2 regions of the Massilia sp. CMS3.1 genome follow, and region 1 is predicted to be linked to the other one. Evidence: predicted binding sites of a transcription regulator. Region 1 holds the regulator's gene; the other holds the start of a gene.
The links. The regulator LexA, encoded in region 1, represses DNA repair genes until DNA is damaged. The targets are predictions, from matches to a motif close to ACTGTATNNNNATACAGT.

Region 1 (15,029 bases):
CGGCGCCACCCCTGCCATGTCGAGCGCCATGGCCATCGAATACGGCTCTTCGCCGCTAGCGCATGGCAGCGACAGGATGCGCAGCGGCCGCGCCGGGTGCAGTGCCAGCCGGCGCTGGACGAAATCGGTGGCGGCGCTGAAGGCGCCGGGATCGCGGAACAGCCATGACTCGGGGACCACCACCAGTTCGGTCAGCGCGGAAAGTTCGCTCCCTGCCAGCGCACGCAGGTAGGCATGGCTGTCGGCCATGCCCAGCTGCGCCATCCGCTCGCGCATTGCGCGCTGCGCATCGGCCTCGGTGATATTCAGACCGGTCGCATCCTGCAGCAAACGGCGCGCGTTCATGCTTCCCCCGCTGGAAACAGCAGGGCGCGCACGTCCGCCGGCAACAGGTGTTCGATCTCGACCAGCTGCAGCATGGCGCCGCCGTCGGCCGCGACCTGGCCCAGGAAGGGCGCGCCGCGCACACCGGCATCAAGCAGCAGGCCCGGCGCCACTCCCTGCACCCCTTCGACGCGCTCGGCCAGCAGGCCGAGAGCCCGCACCCTGCCGTTGCACGCGACATAGTCGACCACCACGATGCGGGTATCGAAACACAGCGCCGACGGCGCCAGGCCGGCCAGCTGTGCCAGGTCGATCACGGGTACCGGCGTGCCGTGCAGGTCGAGCAGGCCCGCCACATACGGTGGCGTGAGCGGGAGCGCCTTGAGCGCCGCCGCCGGCAGCACCTGGTCGATCCCCGCCAGGGGCAGGCCATAGCGCTCGGCGCCGATGTGAAAGACCAGCAGTTTCATCGTTGGCGTCAGCTGTTAACGGAGAAGGTGGCGACCGACGACTGCAGGTCGCCCGCTGCATACTGCAACTGGCGCACCGCTTCGCTGGTCGCTCGCAGGGAATCGACGGTCTGCTGCGTGGCATCGGAGAGTTGCAGCATGGTGTCCGAGATCTGCGATGCGCCGACCGCCTGCGACTGCATCCCTTCAAGTACCAGGTCGAACTGCGGCGCCAGCTTCTGCACCTGATCCATCACCGACGACAGCTGTGCGCCCACCTGGTGCACCTCGCCCACGCTACGCCGGATCTCTTCGGAAAACTTGTCCATGCCCATGACGCTGGCCGACACCGCCGACTGCATTTCCTTGACCATCTGCTCGATGTCCCAGGTCGACACCGACGTCTGATCGGCGAGGCGCCGGATTTCGGTGGCCACCACGGAGAAGCCGCGCCCGGCATCGCCCGCCTTTTCGGCCTCGATGGCGGCATTGAGCGACAGGATGTTGGTCTGGTCCGCAACCTTGGTGATTGTGACCAGCACGCTGTTGATGTTGCTCGCCTTTTCCGAAAGCGCTGCCAGCTTGGCATTGATCGCGTCGGTCGCCGTGACCATGTGCTGCATGGTGGCGTCCATGCGCTTGAGGTTGCCCTGGGCTTCGGCGGTGGCGCTGGTGGTGAACTCGGCCACCGCGGTGGCCTGCTCCATGGTGCGCAGGAGCTGGGTCGTGTTGGCCGAGATTTCCCGGGTCGTGGACAGGATCTCGACGCTGGTCTGGGCCTGCTCGATGCCGGTCGCTTCCTGCTGCCTCGACGATGCGGCAATTTCGGTGGCCGAGGTGGTGACCTGGATCCCGGCCTTCTGCACATTGTTGAGGTGGCTGCGCAGGTTGTCGAACATCGTCGCCAGGCCCTGGCCGAGTTGCCCGATGGCGTCCTGGCCGGTGATGCTCACCCGGCCCGAGAGGTCGCCCGCGGCCGCTTTCGAGACGACCGCCAGCAGCGAATCGACCTTAGCCCGCAAGTCGGTGGTGGCGGCCTGTTCCTTGGCCTGGCTGTCCTGGATGGCCTGCGCCATGCGGTTGAATTCGACGGCAACCTTGCCCAACTCGTCATTCGAGCCAACCCTGGCACGGGCCGACTGCTCGCCTGCTGCGATCAGGCCCAGCGTACGGTTCAGCCTGTTGAGCGGCACCAGCAGGGCGCGAATCAGCAGCCAGGCGATCAGCATGGCGAGGATGATGGTGACGCCGCCGCCAACCGTGAGCAGCAGCGACATGGTTTCCTGCAGTCGCGCCGACTCCTGCGAGCGGACGGTCATCAGGCGGTTTTCCTCGGCCGCGATCTCGTCGATCAGCTTGCGGATCGAGGCAACGGTGCGCGCGCCCATCAACACGGCTGCAGGAGTACTTGCGTCCGGTGCCGGACCGATGACCCCTACCCGGCTACGACGCAGCTCGACTTGCGGAAGAATGGCCCGTTCCCACCAGATGTCCAGCATCGGGCCCAGCTGTTTGATGCGCGCCTGCTGGGCTGGATTGTCGGCCGCCAAAGCAGTCGCACTGGCCAGATGCTGTTTGGCCTCGTCGAACTCCGCCGTCAGCGGTGCGACCAGGGATTCGTTGCCGGTCAAAATATAACCCCGGGTGGCGCTCTGAATCTGCAGGACCGAGGTCGCGATATGGTCGGACTGGAGCAATACTTCCAGCGCGTGGCGGTCCCACTTGTTGGCGTCGGCCAGCTTCTGGGAATTGTTATATGCCAGCGTCAGCAGGAACAGCATGATGGCGACGATTGCCCCCAGACCAAGTATGAGTTTGTTCTTGATGCTCAAATCGTTCAACATGGGTACTCCGGGGAATGGGACCGTGACTGTAGCATCTTCATGGGTTGACGAGGCCGAAAGGTACTGAAAAGCAACAGGCCATAAAAAAAGCCCGGCAAGGCCGGGCTTCACATGGAGCAAGTGCAATTACATGATGTGCTTGCCGATCCACCAGGCGATCGCCGCCATCAAGGCCGATGCCGGAATGGTGAAGACCCAGGCCCACACGATGCTGCCCGCGACACCCCAGCGCACGGCCGAGGCCTTTTGTGAGGCGCCCACGCCGACGATGGCGCCGGTGATGGTATGCGTGGTCGAGACGGGAATGCCGAAGAAGCTGGCCATCAACAGCGTCATCGCGCCGCCGGTTTCGGCGCAAAAGCCGCCGACAGGTTTCAGTTTGGTGATCTTCTGGCCCATGGTCTTGACGATGCGCCAGCCGCCGAACAGCGTGCCGAAGGCAATCGCCGCGTAGCAGGAGATGATCACCCACATGGGCGGCATCGCGTCGGTCGGACTGGTGACGCCGGCGGCGATCAGCAGCATCCAGATGATGCCCATCGTCTTTTGCGCGTCGTTGGCGCCGTGTCCGAGCGAGTAGCCGGCCGCGGACGCCAGTTGCAGGCGGCGGAACCAGACGTCGACCTTGCGCGGCGTCGATTTCACGAATATCCATGCTACCAGCAGCATGATGGTCGAGCCCAGGATGAAGCCCATCAAGGGCGCGATCACGATGAACATGACGGTCTTGATCAGGCCCGCCGAGATGAGCGCACCAGTACCCGACTTGGCCACTGCCGCACCGACCAGCCCGCCAATCAGGGCATGCGAGGACGACGATGGAATACCGTAGTACCAGGTGATCACGTTCCAGGTAATCGCCCCGATCAGGGCGCCGAAGATGACGTAATGGTCCACGACGCTCGGATCGATCGTGCCCTTGCCGATCGTCTGGGCCACCTTCACGCTGACGATGAAAATGGCGATGAAGTTGAAAAACGCCGCCATCGCAACGGCGGTATGCGGCTTCAAAACGCCGGTCGAGACGACCGTGGCGATGGAGTTGGCCGAGTCGTGAAAGCCGTTCATAAAGTCGAACACGAGGGCGAGCAGCACCAGCATTCCCAGCACGTAAATGCTGATATTTATAGTTTCCATAATTATTCTTGTTGCGACCGCGCGCTACGCGTTCTCGACGATGATGCCTTCGATGATGTTGGCGACATCTTCGCAGCGGTCGGTGACGGTCTCGAGGATCTCGTAGATCGCCTTCATCTTGATCAGGTTGCGCACGTCCGGCTCGTCGCGGAACAGTTTGCTCATGGCGGCGCGCATGACGTGGTCGGCGTCCGATTCGAGACGGTCGATTTCTTCGCAGATGGCGACGATCTGCTGGGCGTTGCCCATGTCGTGGAGCAGGCCGACGGCGGCCTGGACGCGTTCGCAGCAGGAAAGGCACAGCTCGGCCAGGCGCTTCGCTTCCGGGGTGACGGCGTGCAGGTCGTACAGGGAGATGGTCTGGGCCGCGTCTTCCATCATGTCCAGGATGTCATCCATGCGGGTAATCAACTTGTGGATGTCGTCGCGGTCGATCGGGGTGATGAAGGTTTTGTGCAGCAGGTCGACGCAGGCGTAGGTGACCTTGTCCGCCTGTTTTTCGATGGTTTCCACGGCATGGGTGCGCATTTCCAGGTCGTCGAAGTTGGTCATCAGTCCGACCAGTTCTTGCGCACCCTTCACGCACAGCGCGGCGTGCTGGTTGAACAAATCAAAAAACTTGCCCTCGGTGGGCATCAGGCGTCCAAACATTAATGGTTCTCCGGTTTAAAACTTTGGGGACTGCGAGGGTCCGCTGCATGCGCAGCGGCGCAATATCGGCTTAATCGCCCTGGTAGACGGCGAGGTTACCGCTGTAATTGCCAAACTTGGTGTATTGGCCGATCCAGGTCAGGCGGATTGCGCCGATCGGACCGTTACGCTGCTTGCCGATGATGATTTCGGCGGTACCTTTATCGGGCGAGTCCGGGTTGTAGACCTCGTCGCGATACAGGAAAATAATCACGTCCGCATCCTGCTCGATCGCGCCCGATTCGCGCAAGTCGGACATCACGGGACGTTTGTTCGGGCGCTGCTCGAGCGCCCGGTTCAGCTGCGACAGGGCGATGACGGGGCAATGCAGCTCTTTCGCCAGTCCCTTGAGCGAACGCGAGATTTCGGAAATTTCGGCGGTGCGGTTGTCGCCCTGCTGGCTACCCTGCATCAGCTGCAGGTAGTCGACGATAATCAGGCCGAGCTTTCCACACTGGCGCGCCAGGCGGCGCGCACGCGCGCGCATTTCGATCGGGTTCAGTGCCGGCGTCTCGTCGATGTAGACCTGGGCGTCGTTCATTTTCTGGATCGCGTGCGTCAGGCGCGGCCAATCCTCGTCGTTCAGGCGGCCGGTACGCAGGCGGTGCTGATCGAGCTGGCCGACCGAGCCGAGCATACGCATGGCCAGCTGGGTGCCGCCCATCTCCATCGAGAAGATCGCCACCGGCAAGCCCGCTTCGATGGCGACGTTCTCGCCGATGTTCACCGAGAACGCGGTCTTGCCCATCGACGGACGGCCGGCGACGATCACCAGGTCGCCCGGCTGCAGGCCCGAGGTCATGCGGTCGAGGTCGATAAAACCGGTCGGCACGCCGGTGATTTCGCCCTGGTTCTCGCGGGAGTACAGTTCGTCGATGCGCTCGACCACTTGGGTCAGCAGCGGCTGGATCGGATTCCAGCCCTGGGCGCCACGGGCGCCGGACTCGGCGATGGCGAAGATCTTGGATTCGGCTTCGTCAAGCATCTGCTTGACTTCCTTGCCTTGCGGATTGAACGCGCTGCCCGAAATTTCGTCGGCCACGGTAATGAGTTTGCGCAAGATGCCGCGGTCGCGCACGATCTCGGCATAGCGGCGGATATTCGCTGCCGACGGCGTGTTCTGCGCCATGGCGTTCAGGTATTGCAGGCCCCCGACGTCATCGGCTTTGCCGAGCGAGACCATGGCCTCGTAGACGGTGATCACGTCAGCCGGCTTGCCGCCGTTAATCAAGCGCACCATCTGTTCGAAGATGATGCGGTGGTCGTAGCGGTAAAAATCCTCCGCATGCATGAAGTCGGCAATGCGATCCCACGCGGCGTTATCGCGCAGCAGGCCGCCAATGACGGACTGCTCTGCCTCGATGGAATGCGGGGGAATGCGCAGCGATTCGAGCTGAGGATCTGCGGGGTTATTCATGGCGGGCATTATAACCCCTCCGGTCACACGGCTGAAATAATTGGAGAGTTTCTGGGCGTAAAAAAAGCCGGCGGACCGGCTTTTTTCGTATTACAACAAGCGTAACTTATGCAGCTTCGCCCACGACAGCGACCGTGATTTCCACGACGACGTCGGTGTGCAGAGCGACAGCAACTGGATGCTCGCCGGTGGTCTTCAGGGGACCGGTCGGCAGGCGAACCTGTGCTTTTTCAACTGCGAAACCTTGCTTGGTCAGGGCTTCGGCGATGTCGAAGTTGCCGACCGAACCGAACAGACGACCGTCAACACCGGCTTTCTGGGCGATGGTGATCGTCATGCCGGTCAGCTTGTCGCCTTGGGCTTGCGAAGCCGACAGCTTTTCAGCAGCAGCTTTTTCCAGCTCGGCGCGCTTGACTTCGAACTCGGCAACAGCCGACGAGGTAGCGCGGCGGGCCATCTTTTGCGGGATCAGGAAGTTACGTGCGTAACCGTCCTTGACCTTGACCACGTCGCCCAGGTTGCCGACGTTAACAACTTTTTCCAAAAGGATAACTTGCATATTTTTCTCCAGGATGTTCTGAACTGTACGACGCGATTAAGCGCTGTGCAGGTCGGTGTACGGCAGCAGCGCGAGGTAACGTGCGCGCTTGATCGCGGTGTCGACCTGGCGCTGGTAGTGCGCCTTGGTACCGGTCAGACGTGCCGGCATGATCTTGCCGTTTTCCTGGACGAAGTCCTTCAGGGTGTCGACGTCTTTGTAATCGACCTGTTCCACGTTTGCAGCGGTGAAGCGGCAGAATTTCTTACGCTTGAACAGCGGATTTTGCTGTTTGCGCTTTTCTTTAAGCTTGGCTTTGTTTTTGTCGAACTTTTTACCGAATGCCATTTGAGGCTCCTGTATCTAAAAGGTGGCCGCTAATAATTTAAGCGGCGGCACTAAAATCAATGATGTGAAACACCAGGGCTTTACTGTTGCGATTCTTCCTGGCCAAAAATCCTGTGAACTGGTGCGCTGCACCCAACTCTGCGCTGGCGAAGCGGCCCGAAATCTCACCCGCGGCGAATGCGGCAATTTCGAACTCGACCAGCCTGTCCACCCCTGCCTCGACCTGCTGCGAACTGTGCATCAGGATTGCCGAGACGACCGGCACGCCGGCGGGGGTAAAGCGCAGTACGTCGCGTTCAGCGATGCTGGCGACGACTTGTAGCTGGTTCACTTCAACGCGTTCACGATTCCTGGCAAGAAAAACTTAGGCAGCAGCGGCGGCTGGAGCAGGAGCAGCGGCTTGGGCCGGGGCTTCTGCGCGGTGGCTCTTGGCTGCGTCTTCGCGCTGGACCGACTTCATCATTGGCGATGGCGTGGTTTCAGCTTTCTTCATCTTCACGGTCAGATGACGCAGCACGGCATCATTGAACTTGAATGCGGTTTCCAGCTCGACCAGGGTCTCGTTGTCGCACTCGATGTTCAGGCAGATGTAGTGTGCCTTCGGCAGCTTCTGGATCTGGTAAGCCATCTGACGACGGCCCCAGTCTTCGACGCGATGGATGTTACCGCCGCGGCTAGTCACCGTGGTCTTGTAACGCTCGATCATCGCCGGGACTTGCTCGCTTTGGTCCGGATGGACGATAAAAACGATTTCATAATGACGCATGCAACACTCCTTGAGGACGTTTAAACAAATGCCCACCTCGGCGTCAAGACGAGTGTGGGAAGGGAAAGCCGGCAATTATAGCGCGATTGACGCACCAGCGCAATCGCTGCCGATCCTGGCAGCGCCGTCGCCCCCCAGCGACACTTGCTGCACGGGAATCGTTAAATAATCAGGATTTCTCTTGCATTCCACGAAATACTGTACAAAAATACAGTCTGAATCATCAACCATGCCAGACCTATGCTCAAGCTCACCGCAAGGCAAGAACAGATCCTGAACCTGATCAGGGAAGCGATCGACAATACCGGCTTCCCCCCGACCCGCGCCGAAATCGCAAAAGAATTGGGCTTCAAGTCGGCCAATGCAGCGGAAGAACACCTGCAGGCCCTGGCGCGCAAAGGTGCGATCGAGATCGTCTCAGGCACCTCGCGCGGCATCCGCCTGATCGGTGCTTCCCTGCGCGATCCGGTGCCGGCGCATGTGCCTCCCATTCCGGCCGCCTTCCTGATGTCCCTGCCGCTGGTCGGCCGCGTCGCCGCGGGCTCGCCGATCCTGGCGCAGGAACACGTCGAGGCGACCTACAACGTCGACCCTTCCATGTTTGGCGCGCGTCCCGATTTTCTCCTGAAGGTGCGCGGTTGGTCGATGCGCGATGCCGGCATCATGGATGGCGATTTCCTCGCTGTGAAGAAAGTTGACAGCGCCAAGAACGGCCAGATCGTCGTGGCCCGCATCGGCGAAGACGTCACCGTCAAGCGCTACCGCAAGACCGGCGAGACGATCGAACTGCTGCCGGAAAACCCTGACTTCACCGTGATCCGTGTGGAACCGGGCGACGAGTTCGCGCTCGAAGGCCTGGCAGTCGGACTGATGCGCAGCTGGCATTAAGCCGCGTTCACAAGCTGCCGCAGATAAAAAAAGCCGCTTCTCGCGGCTTTTTTTACGTCGAAAATTAGTTCTTTGGCCTCGGCGCCGCGCCGATCGGCTTGTCGAAGTCATACTGCTTCTCTCCCGGATTGGCGGCAATGATGGCGTTGTGCTCCTTGACATACGCTTCGGTCGCGCTGCGCCAGACGGCGACATCGGCCAGCACCAGCTGTGCGCCGACCTTCGCTTCTGCTGACAGGTTTTCCTGGACCTGCGCCAGGTGGGTATTCGCGCGCTCGATCTCGGCTGCGTTCATCAGCTTGGCAAGATCGGCCGGAATCTGCTTGGTGAGTGGAGAAGCTGCATTCAGGTTCTCGACAAAGCCGTTGTAGCAGGTCTGCCATTTATTGATGGCATTCGAGACGCGCGCAATGTCCTCGCTCTGCTTCGAAACGGGCGGAATACGCGGCGCCGGGCAGGCAAACTTGCCCGATTTGAGTTCGGCGCCATCGTAGGTCATGCTCCAGTGTGCAATGTCGGCACGCCGCACACCGCGCTGCTTCATCAGCTCGAGTGAAGCGATGGCGACCGCATTGCCTTTCGCGGCCGCCTTGCTGAACCACTGCTGCGCCTTCGCTTCGTCGACCGCGCCCGCCTCGCCGTACAAATACATGGCGCCGAGCTGCTGCTGGGCCTCGACATTGCCGGCGGCGGCCAGCTTCGTGTAAGCAGCCAGGGCTTGCGGGTAGGCCTTCTTGCTGAACAGGGCGTTCGCATCGGACAAGGCGTCGGCATGCGCGGCGTTACAGGCGAGCAGGCTGGCAATCAGGAGAAGACGCTTCATGAGCTGTGATGGAGAATCGAAAACCCATCATACCTCGCGCTCATCCCCGGCTCAACCATCCTTACGCTTCTTTATGGGGCGCCGAGCCGGGAGCCGAGCGCGGCACGAAAATCTTCCAGCAAATCCTCGGTATCCTCGATGCCCACCGAGACCCGGATCAACGACTCGGCAATGCCCATGCCGGCACGGCGCTCGGCGCCCATCTCGAAGAAGATCGTGTGCGCAACCGGAATCACGAGCGTACGCGTGTCGCCCAGGTTGCTGGCCGGGATCGCCAGTTGCAGGCGATTCAGGTAATCGAAAGGATCGATATCGTCGCGCAGCTCAAAGCTGAGCAGCGAGCCGGCGGAGCGGAACAGGTCGGTCGTGAGGCCGTGCTGTGGATGCGAAGCGAGCCCGGGGTAATGGACCGCGGACACCCTGTCATCGGCTTCGAGCATCTGCGCCAGCGCGAGCGCATTCGCGCAAGTGCGTTCCATGCGCAGCGCCAGCGTTTCGGCGCCGACGGCGATGTGGTGAGCCGCTTCCGGCCCGAGGGCGGCGCCGAAGTCGCGCAAGGCTTTCGCGCGTAGCTGGGCCATGCCCTGGGCGCTGCTTGCCTGCTTGCGGAAATTGGGCGCAATGTTCGGGAAGGCGCTCCAGTCGAACAGGCCCGTATCGGTCAGCGCGCCACCGAGTGCGATGCCGTGGCCGGCAATCGATTTGGTCAGCGAATTGACGACCAGGGCCGCGCCGACCGCCTTCGGGCGGAACAGATACGGCGTGGTCATCGTGTTGTCGACCACATACAGGATGCCGCGTTCGCGGCACAAGGCGCCGATGCGTGCCAGGTCCGCGACCTGGGTGCGTGGATTGGCGATCGTTTCGACAAACACCATGCGCGTCTCGGGACGCAGCACCGCTTCGACATTGATGACATCGGTCGCATCGACGAAGTCGACTGCAACGCCCTGCCCTGCCACCGTCTGCCACAGGCTGTTGGTGTTCCCGAACAGGAAACTCGACGAGACGATGTGGTCACCCTCGCGCAGCAGTGCCTGGAACAGCGCGCCGATGGCCGCCATGCCGGTGCCGAAGCACAGGCTGGACACGCCATCTTCCATCTTCGTGATCTTGTCCTCGAGCGCGGATACCGTCGGGTTACCCTGGCGGCCATACCGAAAGCCGGGCTCCTTGCCCTGGAACACCGAGGCCAGCTGGCGCGCGTCGTTATACCCGAACGCGACGGAGGTGTGGACCGGCTTGTGCAGCGAGCCGTGCTCGATCGCCTTGCGGCGGTCGTTGTGCAGGATGGTGGTCGTGAAACCGTAGTGTCTATTTTCGCTCATGGCAGGTGGCGGCCGGGTTACTCGGCGGCGAGCGCGGGATTCAGGTTCAGCTGGGTCCGCACTTCGTCCTCGATCTGCGGCTTGCCGCCATTGTGGCGCGCCGTTTCCAGCTGGTCCAGATAGGCCGGGGTGACGTCGCCCGTGACATACACGCCGTCGAAGCAGGAAGCCTCGAAATTGGTCAGCGCCGGATTGACGTCCGAGATCGAGCGCTTCAGCGCCTCGATATCCTGGTAGACCAGGCGGTCGGCGGTGATCTCGGCGCACACCTCTTCCACAGTGCGTCCATAGGCGATCAGTTCGTCGCGGGTCGGCATGTCGATGCCGTAGACGTTCGGGAACAGCACCGGCGGCGCCGCCGAAGCGAAGAACACTTTGCGCGCGCCCGCTTCGCGCGCCATCTGCACGATCTCGCGGCTGGTGGTGCCGCGCACGATCGAGTCGTCGACCAGCAGCACGTTCTTGCCCTTGAATTCGGACCCGATCGCGTTCAGTTTCTGGCGCACCGATTTCTTGCGCATGCCCTGCCCCGGCATGATGAAGGTGCGGCCGATGTAGCGGTTCTTGATGAAACCTTCTCGGTATTCGATACCGAGTTTCAGCGCCAGCTGGATCGCCGCCGGACGCGAGGAGTCCGGAATCGGCATCACGACGTCGATGTCCTCAATCGGAATTTCCTTGCGAATCTTGTCGGCCAGGTATTCGCCCATTTTCAGGCGGGTCGCGTAGACCGAGGCGCCGTCGATCACCGAGTCCGGACGCGCCAGGTACACGTATTCGAAAGCGCACGGATTGAGCGATGGGTTTTCGGCGCACTGGCGCTCGTGCAATTTGCTGTCGGTGTCGATGAAGACGGCTTCGCCCGGCGCGATATCGCGCACGAAACGGAAACCAATGCCTTCCAAAGCCACGGATTCGCTGGCGACCATGTATTCGACGCCATTCTCGGTTTCATTCATGCCCAGGCAGAGTGGACGGATGCCGTACGGGTCGCGGAATGCCACCATGCCGTGGCCGGCGATCTGGGCCACGACAGCGTAGGCGCCGCGTACACGGCGGTGGACGATGCCGACCGCCTTGAACACCGCCTCGGCGTCGAGGGAATAGCCGTCGGCCGCTTCCTGGATCTCGTGGGCCAGCACGTTCAATAACACTTCCGAGTCGGAATTGGTATTGATGTGGCGGCGGTCGTTACGGAACAGCGCTTCTTTCAGCTCTGCCTGATTCGTCAGGTTGCCGTTGTGCGCCAGCGTGATGCCGAACGGGGCATTCACGTAGAACGGCTGCGCTTCTTCCTCGCTCGACGAGCCGGCGGTCGGGTAGCGGCAGTGGCCGATACCGGTATTCCCCTGGAGCGAGCGCATGTTACGGGTGCGAAACACGTCGCGCACGAGACCGTTCGCCTTGTACATCGAGAACATGCTGCTGTGATTGGTTGCAATGCCCGCCGCGTCCTGGCCGCGGTGCTGCAACAGCAGCAATGCGTCATACAGCAACTGGTTAACGGGGGTTTGCGAGACGACGCCGACGATGCCACACATGGTGCGCTCCTAAGAACTGAATGCTGTTACGGATTTCAAAACGAAGATGTCAAAATTTGAGGTGCTGCGCCAGCGCCGCGGGGAGAAAGGGCTTCACCGTTCGCGCTCCGGCCTCGGCCAGTTGGGACAACAGCGCGTCTTTCCAGAATGCTTGCTGGGGGATGGCGGTCATGGAACACAATATGACGGCGGCCAGCACAATTACAATCCCGCGCGCCAGGCCGAACAGGCCGCCCAGGCCACGGTCCGCCAGCGACAGGCCGGACGCTTCGATCAGCGCCCCGATGGCCAGCGACAACAGGCCCATCAGGATGCGCACGCCGAGGAACAGGGCAATGAAGGCCACGATCAGCCGCGCCGTGTCGCCGGGAATCATATCCGGTAACAGGGGCGCGAGGCGCGCGCCATAGGCGTTTGCCACGACGAAGGCGACGATCCAGCCCGTCAGCGACAGGATTTCTTTTACTAAACCACGCATGGTGCTGATCACCACCGACGCCACCAGCACGAACACGACCAGATAATCAAAAATCGTCACGGCAGGCAAGTGCGAACCACGCGCATCAGAGCGGGACCAGGAAACCACCCAGGCCCAGGCCACCCAGCCTGGCCTTGGTCTTGTCGGCTTCCTCGCGGCTGCCGAACGGACCGACTTGTACCTTGATCAGGGCGCCGGACTTCTTCGTGAACGAGCTGATGCCGCCCGCGCGCAGGCGCGCCTGCAGTTCATCGACCTTTTCCTGGGTCCCGAGTGCGGCGACCTGGACGACAAAACGCCCGCTTGCGGCCGGCTTGTCCTCGACGCGCGGGTGGACCTCGGCCGGCTTGGCGCTCTTGCCCTCGAGTAGCGCGAGTGCGCGGGCGCTCTCGTTCTCCTTCGGACGCGGAACCGGTTTTTCCTCAGGCTTTTTCACGGCCGGCTTTTCGGCGACCTTGCGTTCAGGCGCCTTCGGCTCCGGATTGCGCTCGGCCACTTTCGGCTCCGGCCGGGTTTCCGGCTTGACGATCTTTGGCGCAGGTTCCGGCGGCGGCAACACGCGTGGGGCCGGCGCTTCCTCGAGCATTTTAAGCGGAGGCGGTTCGGCCGCGCGCGGCGTCGTTGTCGCCAGTGGCGCCGGTGCAATGATTTCCTCGTCCGAGTCGACGCTGTCGGCGGCGGGAACGGGGCTGGCCGGCACCGGCAAGGCAGGCGCTTTTTCTTTCGAGGGAATCTGGATGGCGATGTCGCCGCCCAGGGGGCGCGGCTCGGAATCGAGCAGCATCGGCAAGCCAACCGCAGCGGCCAGCGCCAGCGCGACCGCGCCTACCAGGCGGCGCCGTGCGCGCTTCTTTTCCGGCAGCATGGGATCACCACCGCTGCGGCTGCGCCGCGAACCGCCCTGCCCGCTTTCGTTCGCGTGCGACGCTCGCTTGGCGCGGGCCTGCTGGCCGAAGTCGTCATCGTCGCGGGAAAAACGGCCACTGTCCTGGGCGCTGCTGTCCTGCTTGTTTTTACTGAAAATCGAGAACAAGCCCATGCGTCTGTATGTCAGTGAAGAGAGTTTTTTCGGGCCGCCATCACGCCGGCGACGGTGTAGAACGAGCCAAAGACCACAATTCTATCATTCTCCTCGGAACGGCTCACCGCATTTGCGAACGCGGCTGCCGGATCGGGAAAAAGCGAGACCGAAAAGTCGGCATCTTTGGCCCCGGCCGGGCGCAGTGCGGCGACCTTGTCGGCCAGTGCGCTGCTGCTGGCCGATCGCGGCGACGGCAGGTCGGCCACGCACCAGTGGTCGACGAGGCCGGCCATCGGTGCGAGTACGCCGGCGATGTCCTTGTCGTCCATGATGCCGAAGACCGCATACGTGTAGCGGTGAAAGCCCATGGCGCCCAGGTTCTGGGCCAGGGTGCTCGATGCATGCGGATTGTGGGCAACGTCGAGCACCGTGGTCGGGCGTCCGGCCAGCACCTGGAAGCGGCCAGGCAATTCCACCAATGCAAGGCCGGTGCGCACTTCCTGGGCGCCGCACGGCAATTGCATGCGCAGCGCTTCGAGGGCGGCCAGCGCGGCCGAAGCATTGAGTAACTGGTTGGCGCCGCGCAGGGCCGGATAGGCCAGCGAATTGCGGCGCTGGGTGCGTCCGCCGTAGCTCCACTGCTGCTGGTCGCCCTGGAAGTTGAAATCGCGTCCGATCAGCCACAAATCGGCGCCGATGCTCCCTGCGTGCTGGACCAGCGATTGCGGCGCCAGCGGATCGCTGCAAATCGCCGTCTTGCCCGGGCGGAAAATGCCGGCCTTTTCGAAACCGATTTCCTCGCGCGTGTCGCCGAGCCAGGCCGTGTGGTCGATGTCGATGCTGGTGACGATGGACACATCGGCGTCGACCACGTTGACCGCATCCAGGCGCCCGCCCAGGCCCACTTCCAGGATCGCCACGTCGACACCGGCCTGCGAAATCAGGTGCATGATCGCCAGCGTCGTGAATTCGAAATAAGTCAACGGCGTGTCGCCGCGCCGGCTTTCGACAAAATCGAAGCTTGCCACCAGCAGTGCGTCGCTCGCCATCTCGCCATTGATGCGGGCGCGCTCGTTAAAGTCGAGGAAGTGCGGCTTGATGTAGAGACCGACGCGGTAGCCGGCATGCAGCAGGACCGATTCGAGCATGGCGCAGGTCGAGCCCTTGCCGTTGGTGCCGGCGACCATGATGACGGGACATGCGAACTGCAGGCCCATCTTTTCCTTGACGGCACGGACGCGGTCCAGGCCCATGTCGATATGGGTTTCGGCGTGGCGCGACTCGATCAGCGCCAGCCAGTCGGGCAAAGTAGTGGGAAGCATGGGCATGAAAATTAGGTGCTTGAAAACGAAAAACCGGCGACCTGGAGTGCAGATCGCCGGCCGGGGTAACGTTGACTTGGTACGCCCTTTAGGCGATGACTTCAGCCGGCTGATT
Region 2 (15,029 bases), on a different contig from region 1:
TCTGCCAGCCAGCCGGTGCCGCCCTGTTGGGCTTCCTGGTAGCCCATGTTCGAGGCGATGCGCAGTGCAAAGCACTTTTTACCGAGCAGCGCGTTGCCGCCGTAGCCGGAGCCGAAGGACCAGATCTCGCGGGTTTCCGGATAATGGACAATGTATTTGGTGGTGTTGCACGGCCAGGCCACGTCTTGCTGGCCGGCGGCCAGCGGCATGCCGACGCTGTGCACGCACGGCACGTACTCGCCATCGGTGCCGAGCACGTCGTACACGGCCTTGCCCATACGCGTCATGATGCGCATGTTGACGGCGACATACGGCGAATCGGACAGTTCGACGCCGATGTGGGCAATCGGCGAACCCAGCGGGCCCATCGAGAACGGCACCACGTACATCGTGCGCCCCAGCATGCAGCCTTCGAACAGGCCGCTCAGGGTGGTGCGCATTTCAGCCGGGTCGGTCCAGTTATTCGTCGGGCCGGCCTGCTCTTTTGTGCTCGAGCAGATATAGGTGCGGTCTTCGACGCGCGCCACGTCCGACGGGTCGGACTGGGCCAGGTAGGAATTCGGGCGCAGTGCAGGATTCAGGCGCTTCATCGTGCCGGCTTCGACCATCTGTGCGCACAGGCGGTCGTACTCTTCTTCGGAGCCGTCGCACCAGTAGATGGCGTCGGGCTTCGTCAGGGCGGCAATGTCCGCTACCCAATTGATGAGCTTCTGGTGCTTGATGTGGGCTGGAACGTTCAGGGCGGCGACGCCGCTCATCACGGGCTGGTTCATGGTACCTCCAACAATTAAGAATTCTGCGCGGGTCCCGGCACGGCAGGATCGTCGTAGGTGCATGGGACCATGCGATGAAGTCCCTGGCTCCGATGGAGCGGCGGTACGGCGGTCGTGTCGACGGCCTCGTCGGCGAGGCGATGGAACAGATGAAGCCAGGGCTGATATACACTTCGGTGCTGTCAAACCCTTAATAAGCGGCCGATTGTACACCCCTCGATCTGCGATTCAAGCCCTTCGAATCGAAAAATGTAGGAAAAATAGTCGACTATTGTAGTAGGCTACTTCAATTCGCCGGGAACGCGTTATTCCTTTACGCGCTCATCAATAACTTCGCTCAACTCCGATGAAAATTGCCATTCTCGACGACTACCAGAACGCTGTGCCAGCGCTCGACTGTTACAAAATATTGGACGCTCACGAGGTCAAAGTGTTCAACAATTCTGCGCGCGGCCTTGGCCAGCTGGCAATCCGGCTGGCGCCCTATGAGGCGCTGGTCCTGATTCGCGAGCGGACGAGCCTGCCTGCCGCCCTGCTCAACAAGCTACCGAATTTGAAACTGATCTCGCAAACCGGCAAGGTCAGCGGGCACATCGACGTCGCCGCCGCCACTGCCCGTGGTATCGCGATTGCCGAGGGCACCGGCTCGCCGGTGGCGCCGGCCGAATTGACCTGGGCGCTGATCATGGCGGCCAGCCGCAAGATCGTGCCGTATGCGAACAATTTGAAGGACGGCGTCTGGCAAAGCGCGTCGGTGAATCCCCAGCTCAATGGACTGGGCCGGGTGCTGCGCGGACGCACGCTGGCGATCTGGGGCTACGGCAAGATCGGCAAGCTGCTGGCCGGCTACGGCCAGGCGTTCGGGATGCGCGTGCTGGTCTGGGGCAGCCAGGCGAGCCGGCAAGCGGCGCTGACGGATGGCTTGCATGCGGCCGCGTCGCGCGAGGCCTTCTTTGCCGAGGCGGACGTATTGAGCCTGCATCTGCGCCTGGCGGATGTGACACGCGGGATCGTCACTGGCGCCGACCTGGCGCGCATGAAGCCGGATGCTTTATTTGTGAACACGAGCCGCGCGGAACTGGTGGCAGAAGGCGCTTTGGTGACGGCGCTGCAGGCCGGACGGCCGGGAATGGCAGCGCTTGATGTGTTCACCGAGGAACCGCTGGCGCCGGATGCACCTCTGCTGCGGATGCCGACGGTGCTGGCGACGCCGCACCTGGGGTATGTCGAGCGGGAGAGTTATGAGGTGTACTTCAAGGCGGCGTTCGAGAACATCGCGCATTTTGTGGCGGGCACACCGACAAACATCCTCAACCCCGAGGCCCTGAATCGGGCCTAAGTGAGGTCAACGCAACTCCGGCTCGCCCGTCACATTGATCTTGCGCGCCGGCATCACGTACGACTTCGTCCACAACCCCGCCCAGCCCGGCGGCCAGCCGATCTCCGGCCCGGCATACGCCGGCAAGCCGGCGCGCACCGCCACCACCGGCACCGGCGGAGCCTCGACCAGGCCACCGCCGGCGGGGCGCTCGATGTTCAGGCTGTACATGTAGCCTGGCAGCAGCGCGTCGCAGGTGTCGGCGAACCAGGCCGTGTGGTCCTCGTCGCGGCCCAGCGCCTGGGCCAGGCCGTGCGGATCGAACTTCGCCAACGCGTGGATCAATTCTTCGGTGCTGGCACCGGGCGTATCGCCCCAGCCCATTACCGGATTGTTGTTGTACTCGGCGCCCGATCCATACCAGCCTTCGCGCCAGGAGCGCTGCATCCAGTTGCGCTGTCCCGTAAACAAATGCCAGCGCCAGTGCAGGCCGGAAGGCTTTGGCCAGGAGTACAGATACAGCTTCTGGTAGCCGGCCTGGTGCAGTGCGCGCACGACAGCCATCAGGCGCGCATGCGGCATGCGGTCGGGCGGCGCGCGCCGAAAGAGAATGGGTTCGCCATCGGCGTGCTGGACTTCGTCGCTCGACAGGTTCAGGTCGAGCGTGCGTGCTTCATTGCCGAAGCGCGCGGAAATCCAGCCCGTCAGCAGGTTGACGTGGGTGATCACGCCATACCCGCGATGGCGATGGAAAATAACGGTTCCTGGAGCAACGGTTTTCATGGAATTCGATGGGGCTTGCCCGAAAAAAGGATCAGTCTACTCATCCGATCCGGTCGATTCTAGCGCAGTCACATATGGATACACACCGGTTTAACGCTATGATGACCCACCTTTTTTTACTGCGTTTATAAACCGATATGACTTTGCGACTCATCGCCACCGGCGGCACCTTCGACAAACATTACGATGAACTGACCGGTGTGCTCGGCTTTTCCGAAAGCCATTTGCCAGCCGTCGTCGCGCGCGCGCGCCTGACGCTCCCCGTCGCGCTGCAAGTGTTGCCGCTGGTCGATTCGCTCGACATGGGGGATGCCGATCGCCAGCGCGTATTGGAAGCCTGCCAGGGCGCAACGGAGAAGGCAATTGTCATCGTCCACGGCACCGATACCATGCCGCAGACGGCCGCCGTGCTCGGCGCCGCAAACCTCGGCAAGACGATTGTCCTGACCGGCGCCATGATCCCGTACGAGATCGCCAATTCCGACGCCCTGTTCAACCTCGGTTTCGCCTGCGGTGTGGCGCAAACACTGGCGCCCGGCGTTTACGTGGGCATGAACGGGCAAGTGTTCGCTTGGGACAATGTGACCAAGAATCGCGCCGCCGGCGTCTTCCAGCCGCTGTAACAACACACCATTCCGGGGGCATCAGCACGCTCCCTTTTGGTGTAAGTTTTCAACCTGCCGCTTGAAAGCAAAACGGACCCATGCGGGTCCGTTTTGACGTTGATACAACACGGCGTTACGAACGCCAAAGGCTAGTTACGCTTTGGCTTCGCCACCCAGCGCGTCCACCACATCGGCCAGCATCTTCGCCAGCTCACCGGTCATCAGCATGATGTCGTTATCAAAACGCTCGTCGTCGCTGTTGGTGACGGCTTCGCCTTCCTTGATGACGTCGAGCGGCTTGACGCCCTTGATCGCCAGCGATTCGGTCAACACGAACGACACGCGGCTGTTCCAGGTCATCGCCAGGCGCGTGCACTGCTTGCCGGCGGCGATATGGCGGCGGATGTCGTCCGGATCGAGCGAGTGTTTTACGTAACGCACGGCGGCGCGGCTTTCGCCGGTGGCGCGCAATTCGGTATCCTGGTCGATCGTGAAGTTGTACGGTGCTTCATCGGCCTCCAGCCAGCCGGTCATCACGGCCACTGGCGAGCGCTGCACGCGAAGCGACTCGAGCGGCATGCGGTCCACGCCTTTCAATAGCAGCTTCACCACCTCATCGGCTTTCGCCGGGCTGGCGGCATCGACAACCAGCCAGCCGTTGACCGGGTCGATCCAGGTCCAGGTATTGCTGCGGATCGTGAATGCGCGCGGCAGCAGTTCCTCGGCCACGCGTTCCTTCAATTCTTTCATCGCCTTTTTACCTGGCGGGAAACCTTGCTGCTCTTCCATGTCGGCAGCCTTGGCCTTGGCGACCTGGTTGATCACTGAGCTCGGCAGCAGCTTCTTTTCGGTGCCCAGCATCATCAGCATCTGCTTGTTGACGACGTGGACCAGACCGCCATTCGGACGCGGCGAATCCCAGCCTTGACGCAGCAATTCATTGCTGTTTGCCGGCGTAAACGCCTGGGGCGCAAGCGCCGCTTCCATTTGTTCAGGCGTGAACGCCCACGGTGCGGGCAGGCGGTAAATCTGAAGATTCTTGAACCACATAGTTGCTTTCTGTTGTCTCAGTATTTCAGGGGAACGACATTTTACACGCTGCTGTGCAGCTATTTTCGGCTGGCAACAACAACGTTTCAATGTGTTGCGTGTTCGTCAAACAGGCTTAGTTGCTCGACATGTTCGGTGTCGCCCAGGCGCACGCCGACGCCCAGCAGGCGCACCGGGCGGCTGGCGCGCAGCCAGCCGGTTTCCATGAGCCGGGCAAAGGTCGGCAGGTGCGGTGCATAGGCGACGCACTCGACGGTGGTTTGCTGGAAGTCCGAAAATTTAATTTTAATGAACAGCTTGTTAATGAATTTTTCGGCGCCGGCGCGTTTGATTCGGCCCAGCAGGTGTTCATATAAATCGGGCAGCAGCGCCAGGCAGGCCGGCAGGTCCGGCACGTCCACCGTATAGGTTTCCTCGGTGCTGACCGACTTGCGTTCGCGCTCAGGACTGACCTCGCGGTTGTCGATGCCGCGGCATAAATCGTGCAGGCGCGCACCGAAACTGCCGAAGTGGTGCTGCAACTCCTGCATCGTCCAGCCACGTAAATCCGCGCAGGTCTGCGCGCCCAGCTTATTTAACTTGGCCGCCGTTACCTTGCCGACGCCGTGCAGCTTTTTCACCGGCAGCGCCGACACGAAGGCATCCACCTCTTCCGGCCGCACGAGGAACAATCCATCCGGCTTGTTCCAGTCGCTGGCGATTTTCGCCACGAATTTGTTTGGCGCCACGCCGGCCGAGGCCGTGATGCCGACGGTCTCGAAGATGCGGCGCCGGATTTCCTGTGCAATCAAGGTCGCGCTGCCCTTGCAGTGAGGCGAATTGGAGACGTCGAGATAGGCTTCGTCGAGCGAGAGCGGCTCGACCAGGTCCGTGTAGTCGGCATAGATCTCCATGATCTGGGTTGATGCGATGCGGTATTTCTCCATCGCCGGCGGAATGACCAGCAGCTCCGGACACAGCTTCATCGCTTGCGCGGTGGCCATCGCCGAATGGATGCCGAAGACGCGCGCCTCGTAGTTGCAGGTCGCCACCACGCCGCGCTGGTCGGGACGCCCGCCCACGGCGAGCGGACGCCCGCGCAGCGACGGATCGTCGCGCATCTCGACCGACGCGTAGAAGCAGTCGCAATCACAATGGATGATTTTACGTGCGGGGGCGTTCACTCTGGCGGCGGCCGGGGCCGACTACTGTAATTTCGTACAGTATCTCGTCAATTGGGGTTTGGTGCAAGGGCCGCGGGTTCGCAGGGGTGGCAATAAAAAAAGACGCGCGGCAAGCCGCGCGTCCGATCTCACTCACACTACAAGAACTAAATTACCAGGTCATTTTCAGCGTGTACTTGCCGTTGGTCGAACCGGTGCCGCCGCCGTAGTACTTCACGCGCACATAACGTGCCGCGGTCGCGGTGGTCGTATTCGCCACCGAAGCGGTGTCGGCCGCGCCGGCACCGTTCTCGCTCAGGGCCAGCTGCGTGCCTGCACTGTTGTAGATATACACGTCGTAGTCGGAGGTCGACAGACCCGGGGTCATCGTTGCCGACAGCGTCTTACCGGCTGGAAGTTGAACCACGAAGTAGTCGTTGTCGGTCGAGGCGCTCATGGTGCCGTTGACGGTGGTGCCGGTGGTGCTGATGGCGTTCGCGGTCGAGATCGAGTTGTTCGACTCGGTTTCCGAGATCGTCGGGCCGACCGGGGTGCCCGTGGTCGCCGACGCTGCGGCAGCTGCCGCGTCGACGATACCGGTGCCGCACTGCGAGCAGGTCGCCGGGAAAGCGCGTGCCGTGCTTTTCAGTTTCGACTCGATCTCGTCCGGGGTCAGCGCGCCGTTACGGGCCAGCATCAGTGCAGCCACGCCGGCGACGTGCGGGGTCGCCATCGAGGTGCCCTGGTAACCGGCGTAGTTGTCGGCGCCCGGCGCAGCAGTGCCGGCGTTGAGCGTCGACAGGATGTAGCCGTTGGCGTCGCCGCCAGGTGCTGCGACGTCGACCACGGTGCCGTAGTTCGAGTACGGCGCACGGCCGCCATTGCGGTTGGTGGCTGCCACGGTCACGACACCGGCGCAGTTGGCCGGGTTCGAGTTGCTGGCATTCATGTTCTCGTTACCGGCTGCGACGATGACGACCGTGCCGCGCGAACGGGCGCTGTTGATCGCGTTCTGGGTGGTGGTGCCGCAGGCGCCGCCGCCGCCGAGCGACATGTTGATGACCTTGGCCGGGTTGGCGTTCGCCGGCACGCCGGTGACAGCGCCGCCCGACGACCAGATGATCGCATCGGCGATGTCCGAGGTGTAGCCGCCGCACTTGCCGAGCACACGCACCGGCACGACCCTGGCGTTGTAGGCAACGCCGGCCACGCCCAGGCTGTTGTTGGTCTTGGCGGCGATGGTGCCGGCCACGTGGGTACCGTGCCAGCTCGAGCCTGAAGACGGTTCGCCGGCGGCGCACTCGTTGGCAGCGGTCCAGTCGCCCGGATCGGAGGCGTCGGCATCGCGGCCGCCGCCGTCATTGGCGATGGCGGTGTCGGAAATGAAGTCATAGCCGCCGACATACTGGCCGGAGAGGTCGGCGTGTGGACGGATACCGGTGTCGATCACGGCGACCTTGACGCCGGTACCGGTGGAAAGATCCCAGGCTGCCGGCAGGCGCAGGCCGCCGGTCGTTTCCGTGTAGTGCCACTGCTGGGCGTACATCGGATCGTTGGCCGTGGCCATCTTGCGCATGATACGGTCGGGCTCGGCGTATTCGATCGAGGTGTCGCGTGCCATCATTTCCTTCGCCAGCGCATCGGCATCTTTCACCGACACCCTGCGGTCGATCTTGAACACATGCGCGCCGGTGCCGGTGGTGCGCAGTGCCTGCAGGCGCAGGCCCAGCTGCTGACCGGCGCGGTCGGCGATGGCCTGGCGCGCGGAAGTCATCGCGGTGGCGACCCGGGCCTGGGCAGCGCCGACGTTGGCGTCCTTGTATTTAACGATCAGGCGGTCGGTCTCGACGATGTATTGCTTGGTGCCTGCGACCTGGAAGTCAGGGACGGTGCCGGCGGCGGAAGCCGAGGCGAGCGAACCGGTGACGATGGAGACTGCTACAGCGACTTTCAACAAATTCGGGTAAATCGAATGCGTCGACTTCATGTTGAGCCCTTCGTGTGTAGTTTTCCGTCAAGGCAATATGCCCTGGTTTATGGTCTTCGGTAGATCCGAAGTGCCCTCGACAGGCGGCCCAGAAAATGTACGCCTGAGTAATCATGCATGGCGGGAATTTCTAAACGAGTGAGGCTATTTAGCAACGTTTTGCACTGAAGATTTAACAAAAACATTTATTATTTGCAATATATGTATGGACACCAAATAATATATGCCCTATTTTCCTTATCATCGTCACAACAACCGTTACTTTGGGTATAGAGCAGGCGATCCATTCTTGAATGGAGCATGAAAAAGGCCGCGCTGAACGCGGCCCTGTATTTTTTTACCACTCGTTTTGAAATCAGTTTGTGCTTTGTCAGCATCCTGTAATTAATGGTTACCCTTGACTCCCAGGTCGGACAATCACCTGCGATCTGCCAGCCGCCGTCAGGGCATGATCAGCAGCGCGCGGAAATCGTTGACGTTGGTGCGCGTCGGTCCGGTGACGACCAGGTCGCCGAGCGCGGAAAACAGGCTGTAGCCGTCGTTATTGCCCAGCATGGCGCGGGCGTCGAGCCCGGCGGCTGCTGCCCGCGCCAGCGTGTCGGGGGCGAGGGAGGCGCCGGCATTGTCCTCGGTGCCGTCGATGCCGTCGGTATCGGCGGCAAGCGCGTGCACCCCGGGCAATCCATCCAGGCCAAGGGCCAGCGCCAGCAGGAATTCGGCATTGCGACCTCCTCTGCCCTTGCCGCGCACCGTCACCCCGGTTTCGCCGCCCGAGAGAATCACGCAGGGCGCGGCGCAAGGCTGGCCGTACTGGCGCACCTGGCGCGCGATGGCCGCGTGCACGGCGGCGACGTCGCGCGCTTCTCCCTCGATGCTGTTCGACAGGATCAAGGGCGTGATGCCGGTGTTACGCGCGGCGTTTGCCGCAGCCTCGAGCGCGGTTTGGGCGGTGGCGATCACGATCGTTTCATTGCGCGCCAGGCGTGGATCGTCGGGCCTGGGCGCGGCGCGCGCAGGATCGAGCAGCACGGCGCGCACCGCGCTGGAGATCGGAATGGCGTAGCGCTCGAGGATCGCCAGCGCATCGCGCGCCGTGCTGCCGTCAGGCACGGTCGGCCCGGAAGCGACGACACCCGGGTCGTCCCCCGGCACGTCCGACACGACCAGGGTCACCACGCGCGCCGGATAACAGGCCAGCGCCAGCCTCCCTCCCTTGATGCTCGAGAGGTGGCGTCGCACGCGGTTCATTTCTCCAATCGGCGCGCCGCTGCGCAGCAAGGCACGGTTGATCGCGCGTTTTTCTTCCAGCGTGATGCCGGGCGCCGGCAGGGACAGCAGGGCCGAGCCGCCGCCGGACATCAGGCACAGGACGAGGTCGTCTTCGGTGAGACCGTTCACGAGCGCCAGCATGCGTTCGGCCGCCTCCACACCGGCCGCATCGGGCACCGGATGGCCGGCCTCGACGACCTCGATGTGTTGCGTTGGCGCGCCATGCGCATAGCGCGTCACGACCAGCCCGGACAGTTCACCTCCCCAATGCCGCTCGACACCCTCGGCCATGCGCGCCGCCGCTTTACCGGCGCCGATCACGACCGTACGTCCGCGCGGCGCGGCCGGCAGATGGTGTGCGATCAGCGTCCCGGCATCGACGGCGTCCAGCGCGGATTCGAACAGGTGCAGCAGGAACTGGCGTGGATCGGCGGCGTTCATCAGGGCTCCTCGAGGATGGAATGCTGTTGATAGTGACACAAAAACACCTTCTGGCCGGGGCTGGCCTCGACACCGTTTACACATTTTCAGAAAAACTCTTGCACATTCGCGAAGCCATACGCTATGATTCGGGCCTCTTCAGACGCAGTGACAAACGTCAGACGAACAGAATACGGTGAGCCGGGCGCTTAGCTCAGTTGGTAGAGCGGATCCCTTACAAGGATTAGGTCGGGAGTTCGAGCCTCTCAGCGCCCACCAGATTCAGTTCGAAATGAAGAACCGATCAGTAAAAATGGAGCGGTAGTTCAGTTGGTTAGAATACCGGCCTGTCACGCCGGGGGTCGCGGGTTCGAGTCCCGTCCGCTCCGCCAGCATCAAAGAAAAAGGGTCCGACTTGTCGGGCCCTTTTTCTTTTTCGTTTTCATTCTCATTCCCTTTTGCTCCGCTACCTCGGCCACGCGCCGTGCTCAGCAAGGCATCCAAAAAGCGCGTAAGCTCGCAGACCGCTCATCCGCTTTATACCTTCATGTCACGCGGACGTTAGCGACCTAACAGTCAGCCGTTCCACCCCATGCTATAGGTGAGCTATCGCAGCACGATCGATGCCCTGCCGGCATCCGCAACCTGGAATTTTGCCTCATGCAGCAACACCCTGATACCGCGCCCGTGATCGACACCAACGCCCTGGGCCTGCAATTGTTCGAAAGCAGCCCGGACTGCGTCAAATTGCTCAGCAACGAAGGCAAGGTGCTGGCGATGAACAAGAACGGCATGTGTGCCCTGGAAATCGACGACTTCCGTCCTTTTTCCGGTGCGGCGTGGCGAACATTCTGGCCGCAGGAAAGCCAGGACAAGATCGACGCCGCGATCGCGCTGGCCCGCGCCGGCGGCACCGGGCAAGTCAAGGCGTTCTGCCCGACGGCCAAGGGTTCGCCGCGCTGGTGGGAAGTGGTGGTGACCGCGGTGCAGGGGGACGATGGCCGCCTCCAGAACATGCTGGCGGTGTCGCGCGACGTGACCGCGGCCCATGAGGCCGATGTCCAGCGCGAACGCCTGCTCAAGGAAGTCCAGGCCGCCAACGCACGCATGAGCGACGTCTTCCACAAGGCGCCGGCCTTCATGTGCGTACTGACCAGTCCTGACCACGTCTTCGAGCTGGTCAACGAGCGCTACCTGCAGCTGGTCGGCAACCGCGACCTGATCGGCCAGCCGATACGCCAGGCGCTGCCGGAAGTCGACGGCCAGGGTTTCTTCGAACTGTTGGACGCGGTCTACCAGACCGGGGAACAGTTCATCGGTACCGACATGCCGGCCATGCTGCAGCGCCATGCCGGCGCAGCATTGGAACAGCGTTTCGTCGACCTGGTCTTCACGGCCCTGCGCGATGCAGACGGCGAGATCACGGGCGTGCTGGTGCACGGTGTCGACCAGACCGAGCGCAAGCTGAGCGAAAACCGGCTGTACGAAAGCCGCGAACGCTTCGCCAAGATTGTCGGCCAGGCCGCGACCGGCGTGGTCGAGATGGATCCGCAGGGCCGCATCACCCTCGTGAACCAGAAGTATTGCGACATGGTCGGTTACACCGAATCCGAACTGATCGGCATGAGCGTGACCCAGTTAACGGCGCCGGCTTCGCGCGAGGAGAGCCTGACGGCGCTCGCCGGCCTGACGGCGGGCGGCCCCGGCTTTGTTATCGACAAGCATTACCTGCGCAAGGATGGATCCCTGATACCGGCCACCAGCAGCGTCAACGCGCTGCGCGGCCCTGCGGGCGAGTACCAGGGCATGGTGGCGATCGTGCTCGACACGACCGAGAGCCGCCGCGCGGCAGAGAAATTGCGCGTCAGTGAAGAACGTTATCGCACCCTGTTCGAATCGATGGACCAGGGCTTCTCGGTCATCGAGATGATCTTCGATGAAACGGGTGCCCCCGCCGACTACCGCTTTCTCGAAATGAATGCCACGTTCGCGCGCCATAGCGGCCTCGTCGACGCCGTCGGCAAGACGGCGCGCGAACTGGTGCCGGACCTCGACCGGTTCTGGTTCGATACCTATGGCAAGGTTGCGCTGACCGGCGAAGCGGTGCGCTTCGAAAACGAAGTAGCCGCGATGGGCCGCTGGTTCGACGTCTACGCCACCCGCATGGGCGGTATCGACAGCCGCAAGGTGGCGCTGCTGTTTGCCGATATCACGGCGCGCCGGCGCTCCGAAGAGAAGCTGCGCCAGCTGGCGGCCGACCTGTCGGACGCCGACCGCCGCAAAACCGAGTTCCTGGCCACGCTCGCGCACGAACTGCGCAATCCGCTGGCGCCGATCCGCAGCGGCCTGGGCGTCATGCGCCTGGCTGGCGACAACGCCGCCGCCGTGCGCAAGGTGCGCGAGATGATGGAGCGGCAAGTGGGCCACATGGTCCACCTGATCGACGACCTGCTCGATATCGCCCGCATCAGCGGCGGCAAGCTCGAACTCAAGCGCGAACGGGTCGACCTGAAGCGCGTGCTCGCGAGTGCCGTCGAAACCAGCGCGCCCTTGATCGACGCGGCGCGCCACCAGTTGAAGGTCACGCTGCCCGATGCGGCCCTGCTGGTGGACGCCGACGTCACCCGCATCGCCCAGGTCGTGGCGAACCTGCTGAACAATGCTGCCAAATACACCCCGGCCGGCGGACGCATCGCGCTGTCGGCGCGCGAGGACGCGGGCATGGCGGTGATCACGGTGTCGGACACGGGCGTCGGCATCCCGGCCGATTCCCTGAAAAGCGTGTTCGACATGTTCAAGCAGGTCGAGCGCCATATGGAGCGCGCCCAGGGAGGCCTCGGCATCGGGCTGTCGCTGGTGCGGCGCCTGGTCGAGATGCATGGCGGCTGCGTGAGCGCGGCGAGTGCCGGCGCGGGCCAGGGCAGCAGCTTCGAGGTGCGGCTGCCGCTGGCCAGCGGCGACATGGCCGAGGCGCCGCGCGGGCGCGATGGGCACGCGGGAGCGTCAGGCACCGTGCAGGCAATCCGCATCCTGGTGGTGGACGACAACGTCGATGCGGCGCTGACCCTGTCGATGATCCTCGAGGCCGGCGGGCACCTGACCCGCGTGGCCCACGACGGCATTGCCGCCCTGGCTGCGGCCCGGGAATTTCTACCGCAACTTGCCTTCCTCGATATCGGCATGCCCGGCCTGAACGGCTATGAAACCGCCAGCGCCATGCGCCGCACGCCGGGGCTGGAAGACATTACGCTGGTTGCCCTGACCGGATGGGGTACCGAAAGCGACCGCCTGCGCTCGAGCGATGCCGGCTTCGATCACCATCTCACCAAACCGGCCCAGCTGAGCGCGGTCCAGGATTTATTGACCAGCCTGGCGCACGCGGGAAGCTAGTCGGCCGCACGCGTTTGAGGATGTGGTCAGGCGCGTCTAAGCTTGACGACGCTTGAGAACGCCTACTTCCACCCGATTACGCCCGTTGCGCTTGGCTTCATACAGGGCGTGATCGGCGCGCGCGAGCGCTGTCGGCAAGTCTTCGTCCGGATCGATCACGACCACGCCGATACTGACCGTCATCGTGTAATGGTTGCCACAGGTGAGCAGCCGGATGTCGACCACGGCCTGGCGCAGGCGTTCGGCCGTGTGCAGCGCGCCGTCGAGGCTGGTGCCCGGCAGCGCCAGCGCGAATTCCTCACCGCCGAGCCTGCCCAGGATATCGTGCTCGCGCAGGGAATCGTTACAGGTCGTCGAAAACTTGATCAAGGCCTCGTCGCCGGTGGCGTGGCCGAAACGATCGTTGAGTTGCTTGAAATGGTCGATGTCGAGCATCAGGAGCGTCATCGGCTGCTGCAGGCGCAAGGACAACAGGCGCGCCGCGTCGGCGCGTGCGAAGAAGGCGCGCCGGTTCAACAGACTCGTCAAATCGTCGGTCGTGGCCAGGCGTTCCATGCGCGCATCGTCGCGCTGCTTGCTCATCAGGATGAAACCGAAGCCGTTTACGATCAACAACAAATAACCCGCGACATAGGCCATCGATTGGATCCCCCCGGTGGCGGGTTCGCCGAAAATCATGAGGATGGCCCATACGGCCAGGGTAGCCCCGCAGCCCATGTCGTTGGCCCCGATCAGACGCTGCAGGGTGGTGGCGCCGGGCAGGCGCGGATGCATCAGGATGGCGCCGGTCGTAAACGAACCGAGGCCCATCGCCAGCGACACATACACGATCAGCTGCGGATACGGCAAGCCGCTCAGGAATGCCGCGCAGGCAAGCAGCAAGCTGAGCGCCGCCGTCGGCACCAGATAGCGCCGCAATTGCGGATAGCCGAAAAAGATGGCATACGCGGCCGCCTCGAGCGTCAGGCCGGCAATCCAGCCCGCCGATTCCAGAATGGCAAGCAGGGGCATGCTTGACTCCGGGCGCACCCAGGCCAGCAGCTGAGCCGCACCAAAGGCCATGCGCGCCCACATCCACATCGGCAAACCGGGGGTGGCGCTGGCACCGCGCACGTAGGCCACCATCAGCAGGGCAAACGCAATGTTGCCGATGCCGACTGCCAGCATATAAATAGGGTGATCGATCACTGCGTGTTCCTTGTGGGGCTGCGGCCGCGGAGAGTACGCAGGCTTTTATTCAATCGCATCGGCGCTTGAAGTCTTATTCAGCAGCTAACATGTGTTTCCCAAAGGAATTATTTTACATGGTTTCGTCAAATAGGTTCGCATACTCCCTTCGTTTAGTGTGTGCCCTCGGTAATTCATACAACACTACGGTGTAAGCCCGACAATGTTACGTCGTCAATACGCAACAAGACTCCCCATGAAACAAAAAGCCGGCCCCTGCGGCGATGCAGGGGCCGGCTTTTTGCCGGACTTGACGAAAGGGCGCGCTTACTTCTTCGCGCCCTTCGGCTTGGCCTTGATGGTCGACAGGATCGACGGCCGCGCCCGTTCGGCTGCGGCCACCGGGGCACGACCGCCAGCGGCCGGCACACGTTGTTGCTCCGGCTTGCGTTTGGCTGCGGCGATCTGGTGCGGCAGGGGCGCCGGCATGCCGCCCTGGCGCTTGCGGTCGCCGACTTGCGGCGCACCACTGTCTTCGGACGGATGCCAGGCCGGCACCAGGTGGCGTTCGCCATTGCCGATCAGGTCGCCACGGCCCATTTTGACCAGGGTCTCGCGCAGGATCGGCCAGTTCTCCGGATGGTGGTAGCGCAAGAAGGCTTTATGGGCCTTGCGCATCTTGCCGCTGCGCGCCGTCTCCACCACTTCGGAATCCGCTGTGACTTTCTTCAGCGGATTCTTGCGCGTGTGGTACATGGTGGTGGCCATCGCCATCGGCGTCGGCGTGAAGGTCTGGACCTGGTCCAACTTAAAATTGTTTTTCTTCAGCCAGAGCGCCAGGTTCAGCATGTCCTCGTCGGTCGAGCCCGGGTGGGCGGCGATGAAATACGGGATCAGGTACTGCTTCTTGCCGGCCTCCAATGAATACTTGTCGAACAGGCGCTTGAACTCGTCATACGCGCCGATGCCCGGTTTCATCATTTTCGACAGCGTGCCCGCCTCGGTGTGTTCCGGTGCAATTTTCAGCAAACCACCGACGTGGTGCGTCACCAGTTCCTTCACGTACTCGGGCGAGCGCACGGCCAGGTCGTAGCGCAGCCCGGAACCGATCAGGATCTTTTTAAC

Region 2: dinB (DNA polymerase IV) is a predicted target of LexA. The motif match lies at 5,716-5,733, and genes of this name have one in related genera.

Annotation. Positions count from the first base shown of each region.
Region 1 is NZ_JBIMES010000014.1:62,827-77,855, reverse strand. Features, by position in the region: gene ACHAC9_RS19945 (CheR family methyltransferase) at 1-345, opposite strand, end outside; gene ACHAC9_RS19940 (chemotaxis protein CheW) at 342-794, opposite strand; gene ACHAC9_RS19935 (methyl-accepting chemotaxis protein) at 803-2,617, opposite strand; gene ACHAC9_RS19930 (inorganic phosphate transporter) at 2,744-3,754, opposite strand; gene ACHAC9_RS19925 (DUF47 domain-containing protein) at 3,779-4,405, opposite strand; gene ACHAC9_RS19920 (replicative DNA helicase) at 4,476-5,861, opposite strand; gene rplI (50S ribosomal protein L9) at 5,968-6,420, opposite strand; gene rpsR (30S ribosomal protein S18) at 6,457-6,747, opposite strand; gene priB (primosomal replication protein N) at 6,785-7,078, opposite strand; gene rpsF (30S ribosomal protein S6) at 7,112-7,513, opposite strand; gene lexA (transcriptional repressor LexA) at 7,754-8,401, shown strand; gene ACHAC9_RS19890 (sel1 repeat family protein) at 8,466-9,224, opposite strand; gene ACHAC9_RS19885 (cystathionine gamma-synthase family protein) at 9,296-10,552, opposite strand; gene purF (amidophosphoribosyltransferase) at 10,570-12,093, opposite strand; gene ACHAC9_RS19875 (CvpA family protein) at 12,143-12,631, opposite strand; gene ACHAC9_RS19870 (SPOR domain-containing protein) at 12,657-13,610, opposite strand; gene folC (bifunctional tetrahydrofolate synthase/dihydrofolate synthase) at 13,622-14,920, opposite strand; gene accD (acetyl-CoA carboxylase, carboxyltransferase subunit beta) at 15,003-15,029, opposite strand, start outside.
Region 2 is NZ_JBIMES010000009.1:180,472-195,500, reverse strand. Features, by position in the region: gene ACHAC9_RS16190 (phosphoenolpyruvate carboxykinase (GTP)) at 1-773, opposite strand, end outside; gene ACHAC9_RS16185 (D-2-hydroxyacid dehydrogenase family protein) at 1,120-2,112, shown strand; gene ACHAC9_RS16180 (L-asparaginase) at 2,119-2,874, opposite strand; gene ACHAC9_RS16175 (asparaginase domain-containing protein) at 3,012-3,497, shown strand; gene ACHAC9_RS16170 (recombination-associated protein RdgC) at 3,633-4,529, opposite strand; gene dinB (DNA polymerase IV) at 4,616-5,692, opposite strand; gene ACHAC9_RS16160 (S8 family serine peptidase) at 5,844-7,658, opposite strand; gene ACHAC9_RS16155 (glycerate kinase type-2 family protein) at 8,100-9,368, opposite strand; tRNA gene ACHAC9_RS16150 (tRNA-Val) at 9,551-9,626, shown strand; tRNA gene ACHAC9_RS16145 (tRNA-Asp) at 9,663-9,739, shown strand; gene ACHAC9_RS16140 (hybrid sensor histidine kinase/response regulator) at 10,008-12,737, shown strand; gene ACHAC9_RS16135 (GGDEF domain-containing protein) at 12,774-13,925, opposite strand; gene ACHAC9_RS16130 (YgiQ family radical SAM protein) at 14,232-15,029, opposite strand, start outside.